3 regions of the Bacillus sp. 11B20 genome follow, and region 1 is predicted to be linked to each of the others. Evidence: riboswitches for the same ligand, from Rfam matches in the RefSeq annotation. Region 1 holds a riboswitch; each other region holds the start of a gene.
The links. Region 1 has a riboswitch for S-adenosylmethionine ahead of ACN6NB_RS18520 (5-methyltetrahydropteroyltriglutamate--homocysteine S-methyltransferase). Riboswitches for the same ligand answer to the same signal wherever they lie in the genome.

Region 1 (3,274 bases):
GCTTTCATTTCTTTGATTATTGTCTCTTTAATTGTTGCTGTGTTAGAAGGGATGACACCACTAGAAGCGATTGCTTCCGTCGAAAAAGGACTTGGCAGTACGCTCGGACACCTGGCACTCGTTCTCGGTTTTGGAGCGATGCTTGGGAAATTGATGGCTGATTCTGGCGGTGCTCAGCGTATCGCGATGACACTCATTGACCGATTTGGCATCGGAAAAATCCAATGGGCGACAATGCTGACTGGATTTGTGATTGGAATTGCTCTATTTTATGAAACCGGATTCATTATTTTAATTCCATTAGTCTTTACGATCGCTCAGGCTGCAAGACTTCCTGTGCTGTATGTGGGCATGCCGCTTGTCGCTGCTCTCATCACCACACATGGCTTCCTCCCTCCTCACCCAGGGCCGACTGCCATTGCGAATGTCTTTCAAGCAAACATGGGACAAACCTTATTGGTTGGGATTATTTTAGCGATTCCTGCTGTTTTAGTAGGTGGACTTCTGTTTACAAAACTATTTAAAAAAGACCAGTTGCACGCACATATCCCAAAGAACTTATTTAATCCAAAGGAATTCACAGAAGAAGAAATGCCTAGCTTCGGCATTAGCATTTTCACCGCTGTTTTGCCTGTATTGCTTATGACTTTCAGAGCATTTCTAGAAATTTTCTTCCCTTCCTCCCCATTGCTGCCTACCGCTGAGTTTTTAGGCGAACCGGCGATTGCACTATTAATCTCAGTGCTGCTTGCCATCTACACGTTTGGGCTTGGAAGAGGAAAGAGCATGCATGACGTAATGAAGTCCATCACGGATTCTATCGGCTCTATTGCCATGATTTTATTAATTATTGCGGGCGGAGGCGCCTTTAAACAGGTGCTCATTGATAGCGGCGTCGATCAATACATTGCAGGGATCATGCAAGGAAGCACACTTTCTCCCCTGCTTCTGACTTGGCTCATTGCTGCTGTCCTTCGTGTCTCTTTAGGATCAGCGACTGTCGCCGGTCTCACGGCGGCTGGCATTTCTGCACCACTGATTGGCCTGACGGGTGTCAGCCCTGAGTTAATGGTGATCGCAACAGGTGCCGGCAGTATCACGTTCTCTCATGTGAATGATGCAGGTTTCTGGATTTATAAAGAATACTTTAACCTATCAATGGCTCAAACCTTTAAAACGTGGACTTTGATGGTCACCGTGCTTTCACTTGTCGGACTTGCTGGTGTTCTTGTTGCTGATTTGTTCATGTAGGAAATTAAATTGTAAAAACCATTGACTTTTCCCTAAAAACGTTGAATAATTGTGTTTATTAAGAAAATTGAATCAAAAGGTAACCTTATTAAGAGTGGTGGAGGGACTGGCCCTGTGAAACCCGGCAACCGCTGTTCCTAGGAACAGAATGGTGCTAATTCCTTAAGCAAGCAGATGCTTGTTTGAAGATAAGGCAGAGTTCTCACAGTATATGATGCTCTTCCTTATCCAAGGAAGAGCTTTTTTATTTGATTTTTTAACCTGAAGAAAGAAGGGATTCAGCATGACACAAGTAAAAACCATTGGAAAGAAAACAACGAAACCGCCATACCGCGCAGATCAAGTAGGAAGCTTACTACGTTCAGAACGCATCAAGGAAGCACGCAAGCTAAAAGCAGACGGTACGCTGACAGCAGAACAACTCCGACAAATTGAAAACGAAGAAATCACACGTATTGTAGAGAAGCAAAAAGAAATTGGGTTAGAGGTTGTCACAGATGGTGAGTTCAGACGTGCATGGTGGCATTTTGACTTTCTGGAAGGACTCGATGGGGTTGAAGGATTTGAAGCAGATCAGGGCATTCAATTCCATAACACGACGACAAAAGCAAGAGGGATCAAGGTAACAGGCAAGATCGATTTTACAGATCATCCAATGTTGGAGGATTATCGTTTCCTTCACAGCATCGCTGGTGATCATACGGCTAAAATGACGATTCCAAGTCCCAATATGCTCTTTTTCCGTGGAAAGCTTGAAGAAGGAGTGTATGACAGCTTAGAGGAATTCCACCATGATGTGGCACAGGCGTATAAGAAAGCCATCCGTGCTTTTTATGATGCAGGCTGCCGCTACTTGCAGCTGGATGATACGGCATGGGCCGTGTTCTTTTCTGAAAAAGGTCACGAGCAAATCAAAGCCTTTGGCCGTGAAGAGGATGAACTTCGTGAGTCGTTTGCGAAGACAATCAATGAAGCTGTTGCCGATCGCCCAGAGGATTTGGTGATTACTATGCACATTTGCCGCGGTAACTTTAAATCAACTTGGGCTGCTGAAGGTGGTTACGAAGCAGCGGCAGAAACAATTTTCGCCGGCTTAGATCTTGATGGTCTCTTTTTAGAATTCGACGACGATCGTTCTGGCGGATTTGAGCCTCTTCGATATGTGAAGAACCCAAACCTTCAAATCGTACTAGGCCTTGTCACTTCAAAATACGGTGAGCTTGAGCCAGTTGAACAGATTAAAAAACGCATTGAGGAAGCGGCTCAATATGTGGACATTAACCAAATTTGTTTGAGTCCACAATGCGGTTTCGCCTCAACAGAGGAAGGCAACCTGTTAACAGAAGAACAGCAATGGGAAAAACTGCGTCATGTGATTGAGATTGCTGATCAAGTGTGGAAATAAAACATCTTGTTCTAAGCTCTCTAAGTTTAAGGGTTTTATTATTAGAAAAGAACTGCCAATAAGCAGTTCTTTTTCTTAGTTTCGTAATCTTGATACGATATTCTCTTGTGACAGTTCTTTCTTCATACGTTTTGTGATAATGTATCGCACAAACCATTTATTCAATAGAACCAAGATAAGTAGAAGTCCAACTGCTGTACCACCAATCCATAGAATGATCTCTCCCGGTAATTGTCCAAGTAGGAAAGCACCCAAGACGGCAATAAATAGTAACGCAACAATATACACTTTTAGGTTCATCTTGTCTATACTACTGTAAAATTGCTTGATCATATCCTTTGGTGACATCCCATTTAAATACAAGGACAATAAATCTCGATTCAAAATGCTAATGAGTGTATGCATCTGACCTCGATAAATAAAAGCAATCACCACAAATAAAATGATTTGAAAAACAACAAGCAGCAAAAATGACAATTTTGAATTAGCAACTAGTTTTTCTAGACCTTGCGCTTGGTAGTATACAAAAACATCTTCTTCATCGAACATTCGATCGAACTGGTTCACAAACTCATAAATATCCTCGGTTTTATTTAAATTAACAATGAGTGTTCTAAC
Region 2 (3,274 bases), 650 kb from region 1:
AAACAAAAGCTGAAAGAAGTCATAAGTGAACCTGTTACCATCATTTGCACCAATGGCACGATCAGTACATCGAAGCTGGACCAGCTTGTGGACGATTTAGTGGGGAAAGACGTTTACATATTAGCAGACAGTGACGATGCAGGCGACAAACTGCGGAAGCAATTTCGAAAAGAATTCCCTGAAGCACTTCATCTTTTTGTCGACAGAACGTACCGCGAAGTGGCCGCTTCACCGTCAGCCCACATTGCATCTATCCTATTAGCTGCAAACATTGATGTTCATTCGAAATATTTATGAGGGTGGACGTATTATGAAAGAGATTGAAGAACACGAATTCAAAGAGATAGAGGACGATTTATTTCTTTTATACTTATATACACCGTTTTGCGGAACATGCCAGCTGGCAAAGAAAATGCTGGCAGTCGTAGACGCCATGCAGCCGGATGTACCATTTTACGAAAACAATTTAAACTATTCACCAGGCTTTGCAAAAGCATTTGAGATCGAGAGTGTTCCTTGCTTTCTACTGTTTAAAAAAGGAGAATTGGTGCAAAAAGGCTATGCCTTTCACTCAGTTCCATATCTTCATGAAATGATTGAAACCGCTAAATAAAGCGGTTTTTTGTCATATTTCAAGAAATTCATTTGAAAATTTGTCGAGTTATTTATAAAGGACAAGAAGATGTTTGTAGAGAAATGTTATGTATAACCAAATGACAGGGAGGTTATACATGTGGAAAATGTGAAAGCCCATGGTAACACAGGGCAGCGTTTATTATTAAAACCGCTGCTCTCATCATCATCCTTGAAGATTACATTTGAGGCGGAAACTGACTCTTGTACATTGATTGTGGATGAACGTGGTGAAGTGAAGAAACTACCTGCAATTGAGTTATCGGATCTCATCTTTTATGGTGAGAGGAAAGAGATTCTACAATTATTAGATGGAGATATGTCCTTACAGCAGTTAATCAGCAGAGGACAAGTCAAAGTCAAAGGGTCATTCCGTGCGCTCCTTAGACTAGAGGCAGTGCTTTGGCTGACGAACGGTTTTTTTCGAAAAATGATAACGTAGTTGTTTACTTGGAAATTAGCGATTTACAGCGTTGACATATCTCAGATAGCATGATATTCTACGTTAGTAAAAACATGAACATCACATAAAACAACATATTTTCTCTTATTAAGAGAGGTGGAGGGACGTGCCCTATGAAACCCGGCAACCGTCAGCATAGCTGAAATTGGTGCCAATTCACTCAAAGCCGCAGCGCTTTGAAAGATGAGAGAAAGGCGTAATTGACATAAAAGGCCTTTCTGCTTGCGTTGCAGTTAGGTCTTTTTTACTGACCTGACGTCAGGCTAGAGTCATGACAGAAAGAAGAATAAATAACGTATGTGATGGAAACCTATAGATTCAGCAAGAAAGCAGGTGATCAGACTGTGATTCATTTACAGAATGTATCAAAAACGTATCATTCAAAAAGCGGAAATGTTGATGCCGTGAAAGACGTCAACTTGGATATTGATAAAGGTGAAATATTCGGAATTATCGGGTATAGCGGTGCAGGAAAAAGCTCGCTTATTCGCCTATTAAACGGTCTGGAGCTGCCAACAGAAGGAATTGTTGAAGTGGCAGGCAACCGGATCAATGAAGTATCGAATGCGAAACTTCGGAAAGCAAGACAAGAAATCAGCATGATCTTCCAGCACTTTAATTTACTTTGGTCAAGAACGGTGAGACAAAACATTATGTTCCCGCTTGAGATCGCAGGTGTACCGACATCGAAACGGAGAGAGCGTGCGAATGAACTGATTAAATTGGTCGGTTTAGAAGGAAAAGAAAATGCGTATCCGTCTCAGCTTAGCGGCGGGCAAAAACAGCGTGTCGGCATTGCGAGAGCATTAGCGAATGATCCAAAGGTTCTTCTATGTGACGAAGCGACATCTGCGCTAGATCCGCAAACGACCGATTCAATCCTTGAGCTTTTGGCCGATATTAATAAACGACTAGGGCTCACGATTGTGCTCATTACACACGAAATGCACGTCATTCGCAAAATTTGTCATCGCGTCGCAGTCATGGAAAATGGACGTATTGTTGAAGAAGGCGAAGTATTACGCGTCTTCAGACAGCCAAAGGAAGAAATGACGAAGCGATTTGTGAAACAGCTTGCGGAACCAGAGGAAGCGAAAGAAACAATCGAGCACGTCCTAGAGCGAGTAAAAGAAGGTCAGGTCGTACGGTTGTCCTTTATCGGTGATTCTGCCGAGCAGCCACTGATCACAGAAATCATTCGATCGTTTCATGTTGATGTGAACATCCTTCAAGGGAAGATTTCTCAAACGCAGGAAGGCGCGTTTGGAACACTCTTTATCCACATTAATGGAGAAGAGACTGAGGTAGAAAAAGCCATCGCCTATATCCAAAGCAAACAGGTTGAAATCGAGGTGATGACACATGTTTGAGAAATGGTTTCCGAACGTTGATTTAGACGTCATCTGGAGTGCAACAGGTGAAACGGTGTATATGACACTGATTTCATTGGCATTTGCCTTTGCCATTGGTATTATCCTTGGACTATTACTCTTTCTAACGAGTAAAGGCGGTCTTTGGGAAAATAAACCGATTAATGCTGTCATCGGCGCTGTCGTCAACATTTTCAGATCGATTCCTTTTATCATTTTAATTATTCTTTTACTAGGGTTCACGAAATTCTTAATGCATACGATTCTTGGTCCTAATGCAGCACTCCCTGCCCTTGTCATAGGGTCAGCTCCATTCTATGCACGTCTTGTCGAAATTGCACTGCGTGAGGTAGACAAAGGAGTCATTGAAGCAGCACGATCAATGGGAGCAAAAACGTCGACAATCATTTTCAAAGTATTACTGCCAGAATCATTGCCAGCCCTTATTTCAGGTATTACCGTAACAGCGATTGCTCTAATTGGCTCTACTGCGATTGCAGGTGCAATTGGAGCAGGCGGACTTGGTGACCTCGCCTATGTGGAAGGGTACCAATCTGGTAATACAGATGTCACACTTGTAGCCACTGTGTTTATTCTGATCATCGTCTTTATTATTCAAATAATCGGTGATTTGATTACAAATAAAATTGATAAACGTTAAGGGAGGATTTATTCATGAAGAAATTGATTCTAAGTGCACTATTTCTAGCATTTGCAGGTATTTTAGCTGCGTGCGGTTCATCTAATAACGCAAGTGAAAGCAAAACCATTACGGTTGCCGCTTCAAAAACGCCGCATGCCGAAATTC
Region 3 (3,274 bases), on a different contig from region 1:
TGCAATGGAGCCTGCATTACAAATGGTCATGATACGGTCACCTGATTTAAAGAGCTGAAGTGCATTTTGACCGATTTGTCTGCATATTTCTTCATCTTCAATTTGAATTTGAATGGCTTCATGGACAAGATCTGTTTTAGCTGCATTTACTGATGCTGCACGCTGAATGCGCTGCAGCAGCCGGTCTAATGCCCAGGCGAGGTTCACAGCAGTTGGACGAGCACTGTTTAAATATTCTTTGATTCGAATCACTTCTTGTTTAAAAACATCGATTTCTTCTGTCTCAATGGCTTGCGCACTAAGTGCCAGTCCAAATGCTGCTGTAATGCCAATCGCAGGGGCTCCGCGTACTTTTAATGTCACAATTGCATCATACACATCTTCTTTCGTATATAAATGCTCAAAGACGGTTTCGGTCGGTAATTTTTGCTGATTTAAAATGTGAATACGGTTTTCTTCCCATTCGACAGAACGGGGGACTTCAAATTCTTTTGACAAAACCCGTCACTCCTTTACAGATGGCTGGAATAATGCGACGAGGTCAGACGCTGTTTCCACTGCATGATATTGTTTGATAAATGTTTTTCCAAGTGTCAGTGCTGCTTTTTTCTGTTGAATCCGTCTAGTTGGTGATGGAATCGCATCAAGATCAGCGGCATGAGCAAGGCCAATTGTTCGGCGGACAAGCTCACAGCCGGCAAAGCCTGTCGCTTCTTTTAAAATCCGGTCAAACGTTGTTTCTAAAAAGCTGTCCGATACACTAAATGCTTCAATGCTGTCCTCTTTCCAAGCTTTTGTGAACACTTCTTTGAATGTTGCCCATACATTGACGACATGGTCAAAAAGGTGCTGCTGCTCGTGTTCATTCTCGCGAGATAAAGCATTCAGGAACAGATTGGCGATAAAGTGGCCGATATCGAATCCAAAGGGACCGTAAAACGCGAATTCTGGATCAATGATTTTCGTTTCAGTCTCATTTGCAAAAATACTGCCTGTATGAAGATCTCCATGAACCAATGTTTCAGCTGATGTCAGGAAGATACGCTTCAATTCTGCTGCTTTGGCCTGCACTTCAAGATCTGCCCAAAGCGCTTCTGCTGATTCTCTTAATTCTTCTTCGAAGTCATTTGTTTCACTATCAAAGAAAGGGTCTGTGAAGACAAGTTTTTCTGTGATATCACACAGGTCAGGGTTCGTAAATTGCTTCACAAATTGTTTTTTGATTTTAGGATTTGTCGCAAAGTCAGATGTGTAAAAAAGTGTTTTTCCTAAAAATTCTCCAACATGATCAGATAAATGCGGATATTGTTTTCCGGCAATTAGCCCTTTTCTGACGATTTCTAAGTGTGAGAGATCCTCCATGGCTGTCACTGCAAGAGCTGTATCCGAGTAATAGACCGCTGGTACGAGATGCGGAGCATATTCTGACTGTTTGATCAGGGCAGCACTTTCAATTCTTGCCCGGTCTAATGTAAGAGGCCAGCTCTCACCAACCACCTTTGCATAAGGCAGCGCCTGCTTGATGATCAATCCTTTTTCTTGTTTGTGATCATAAATATGAAAGACGTAATTTAAATTCCCGTCGCCGATTTCAGTACAAGTCAAATGACTGCTTTCTTGGATTAAGCCAAGTCTAATTGCGAGTGCAACTGCCGAGCTTTCTGTTAGTTCTTCATATGATGCCGTAAGTGTAACCAATTGCTTCCCCTCCAAATCATATAAAAAAGCCTCTTTCTCCTGAGAGAAAGAGGCTTGATGGTGTGTATGCTCAAAGCCTCTCTTATCTCTCAGCACATACGTCTGATGGAATTAGCACCGTGCCCTATAAGACAATTGTCTTGGCGCGTTACTTGCTGCGCCCCACTTCACAGTGGTATTAACGGTCGGTTGCTGTTGGGGTCAAAAGGCCAAATCCCTCGCCCAACTCTCGATAAGAGAAATCAATATGTAATTGTTTCGTGTCTGTTTGCATTTCTTAATTCAAGATATTATCAGAGCTGCGCTTTACATGTCAATCTTTTTTCAAAATTGCTTTACAATTCATAAAACAATCCATTACAGTGATTGTATTGTTACGTAACTTGAATAGAAGGTGAAGAAATGGAATTCCAGCAATCAGATGTGTTGAAACAATTACCGAAACAATTTTTTGCGTCCCTTGTCCAAAAGGTGCAGAAAAAAGTGCAGGAAGGGGCAGATATCATTAATTTGGGGCAGGGAAATCCTGATCAGCCAACTCCTCCGCACATTGTAAAAGCCATGCAGGAAGCGGTAGCAAAACCTGAAAATCATCAATACTCCTCATTCCGTGGAACAGCGAAATTAAAAAAGGCCGCTGCCGCTTTTTATGAAAGAGAATATGGCGTTACGCTTGATCCAAAGACGGAAATTGCGATTTTATTTGGCGGGAAAGCAGGGCTTGTTGAGCTGCCTCAATGCCTGCTGAATCCGGGTGATACGCTTCTCGTCCCTGACCCAGGTTATCCTGATTATTGGTCAGGTGCTGTACTTGCTGGAGCTCATATGGTGACCATGCCACTTCTTGAAAAAAATGATTTTTTACCTGACTACGATTTGCTGCCTGAGGATGATAAGAAAAAGGCGAAATTAATGTACTTAAATTACCCCAACAATCCGACGGGGGCTACGGCAAGCCGTTCATTTTTTGAAGAAACCGTGACATTTGCGAAAGATCACAAGCTTTGTGTTGTTCATGATTTTGCATATGGCGGCATTGGATTTGATGGAGAAAAGCCGATCAGCTTTCTGCAAGTAGATGGAGCGAAAGAGACGGGAATAGAAATTTACACATTGTCTAAAACGTACAATATGGCAGGGTGGAGAGTAGGATTTGCAGCAGGTAATCCGTCTGTTATTGAAGCGATTGAGCTTTATCAGGATCATTTGTTTGTCTCGTTGTTTAAAGCCACGCAGGATGCAGCAGCGGAAGCCCTATTAAGCGATCAAACGTGCGTACGGGTGCAAAATGACCGATATGAGAAAAGACGGAATGTGTGGATAGCTGCCTGCAAAGAAATTGGCTGGGAAGTCAGTGCTCCAAAGGGATCATTTTTTGCTTGGTTAAAGGTGCCAGAAGGATATACATCTGAAGCCTTTTCTGATTTATTATTAGAAAAAGCGCATGTTGTTGTAGCGCCAGGTAATGGCTTTGGTGCTCACGGTGAAGGGTACGTGAGAGTAGGGCTTCTAACAAGCGAGGAGCGGTTACAAGAAGCTGCTCAGCGCATCGCTGCCTTGAAGCTGTTTGAAAAAA

Region 2: linked by a shared signal. The riboswitch ahead of ACN6NB_RS15095 (methionine ABC transporter ATP-binding protein) and the one ahead of ACN6NB_RS18520 (5-methyltetrahydropteroyltriglutamate--homocysteine S-methyltransferase) in region 1 are both predicted to bind S-adenosylmethionine.
Region 3: linked by a shared signal. The riboswitch ahead of mtnK (S-methyl-5-thioribose kinase) and the one ahead of ACN6NB_RS18520 (5-methyltetrahydropteroyltriglutamate--homocysteine S-methyltransferase) in region 1 are both predicted to bind S-adenosylmethionine.

What each region holds. Positions count from the first base shown of each region.
Region 1 covers NZ_JBLZWZ010000009.1:828,561-831,834, forward strand. Annotated here, with positions in the region: gene ACN6NB_RS18515 (gluconate:H+ symporter) at 1-1,251, shown strand, start outside; SAM riboswitch class I at 1,334-1,446, shown strand; gene ACN6NB_RS18520 (5-methyltetrahydropteroyltriglutamate--homocysteine S-methyltransferase) at 1,535-2,656, shown strand; gene ACN6NB_RS18525 (hypothetical protein) at 2,732-3,274, opposite strand, start outside.
Region 2 covers NZ_JBLZWZ010000009.1:180,045-183,318, reverse strand. Annotated here, with positions in the region: gene ACN6NB_RS15110 (toprim domain-containing protein) at 1-297, shown strand, start outside; gene ACN6NB_RS15105 (thioredoxin family protein) at 311-613, shown strand; gene ACN6NB_RS15100 (SCP2 sterol-binding domain-containing protein) at 734-1,075, shown strand; SAM riboswitch class I at 1,178-1,286, shown strand; gene ACN6NB_RS15095 (methionine ABC transporter ATP-binding protein) at 1,441-2,466, shown strand; gene ACN6NB_RS15090 (methionine ABC transporter permease) at 2,459-3,127, shown strand; gene metQ (methionine ABC transporter substrate-binding lipoprotein MetQ) at 3,142-3,274, shown strand, end outside.
Region 3 covers NZ_JBLZWZ010000007.1:402,909-406,182, forward strand. Annotated here, with positions in the region: gene mtnA (S-methyl-5-thioribose-1-phosphate isomerase) at 1-498, opposite strand, end outside; gene mtnK (S-methyl-5-thioribose kinase) at 505-1,698, opposite strand; SAM riboswitch class I at 1,779-1,936, opposite strand; gene ACN6NB_RS06320 (pyridoxal phosphate-dependent aminotransferase) at 2,101-3,274, shown strand, end outside.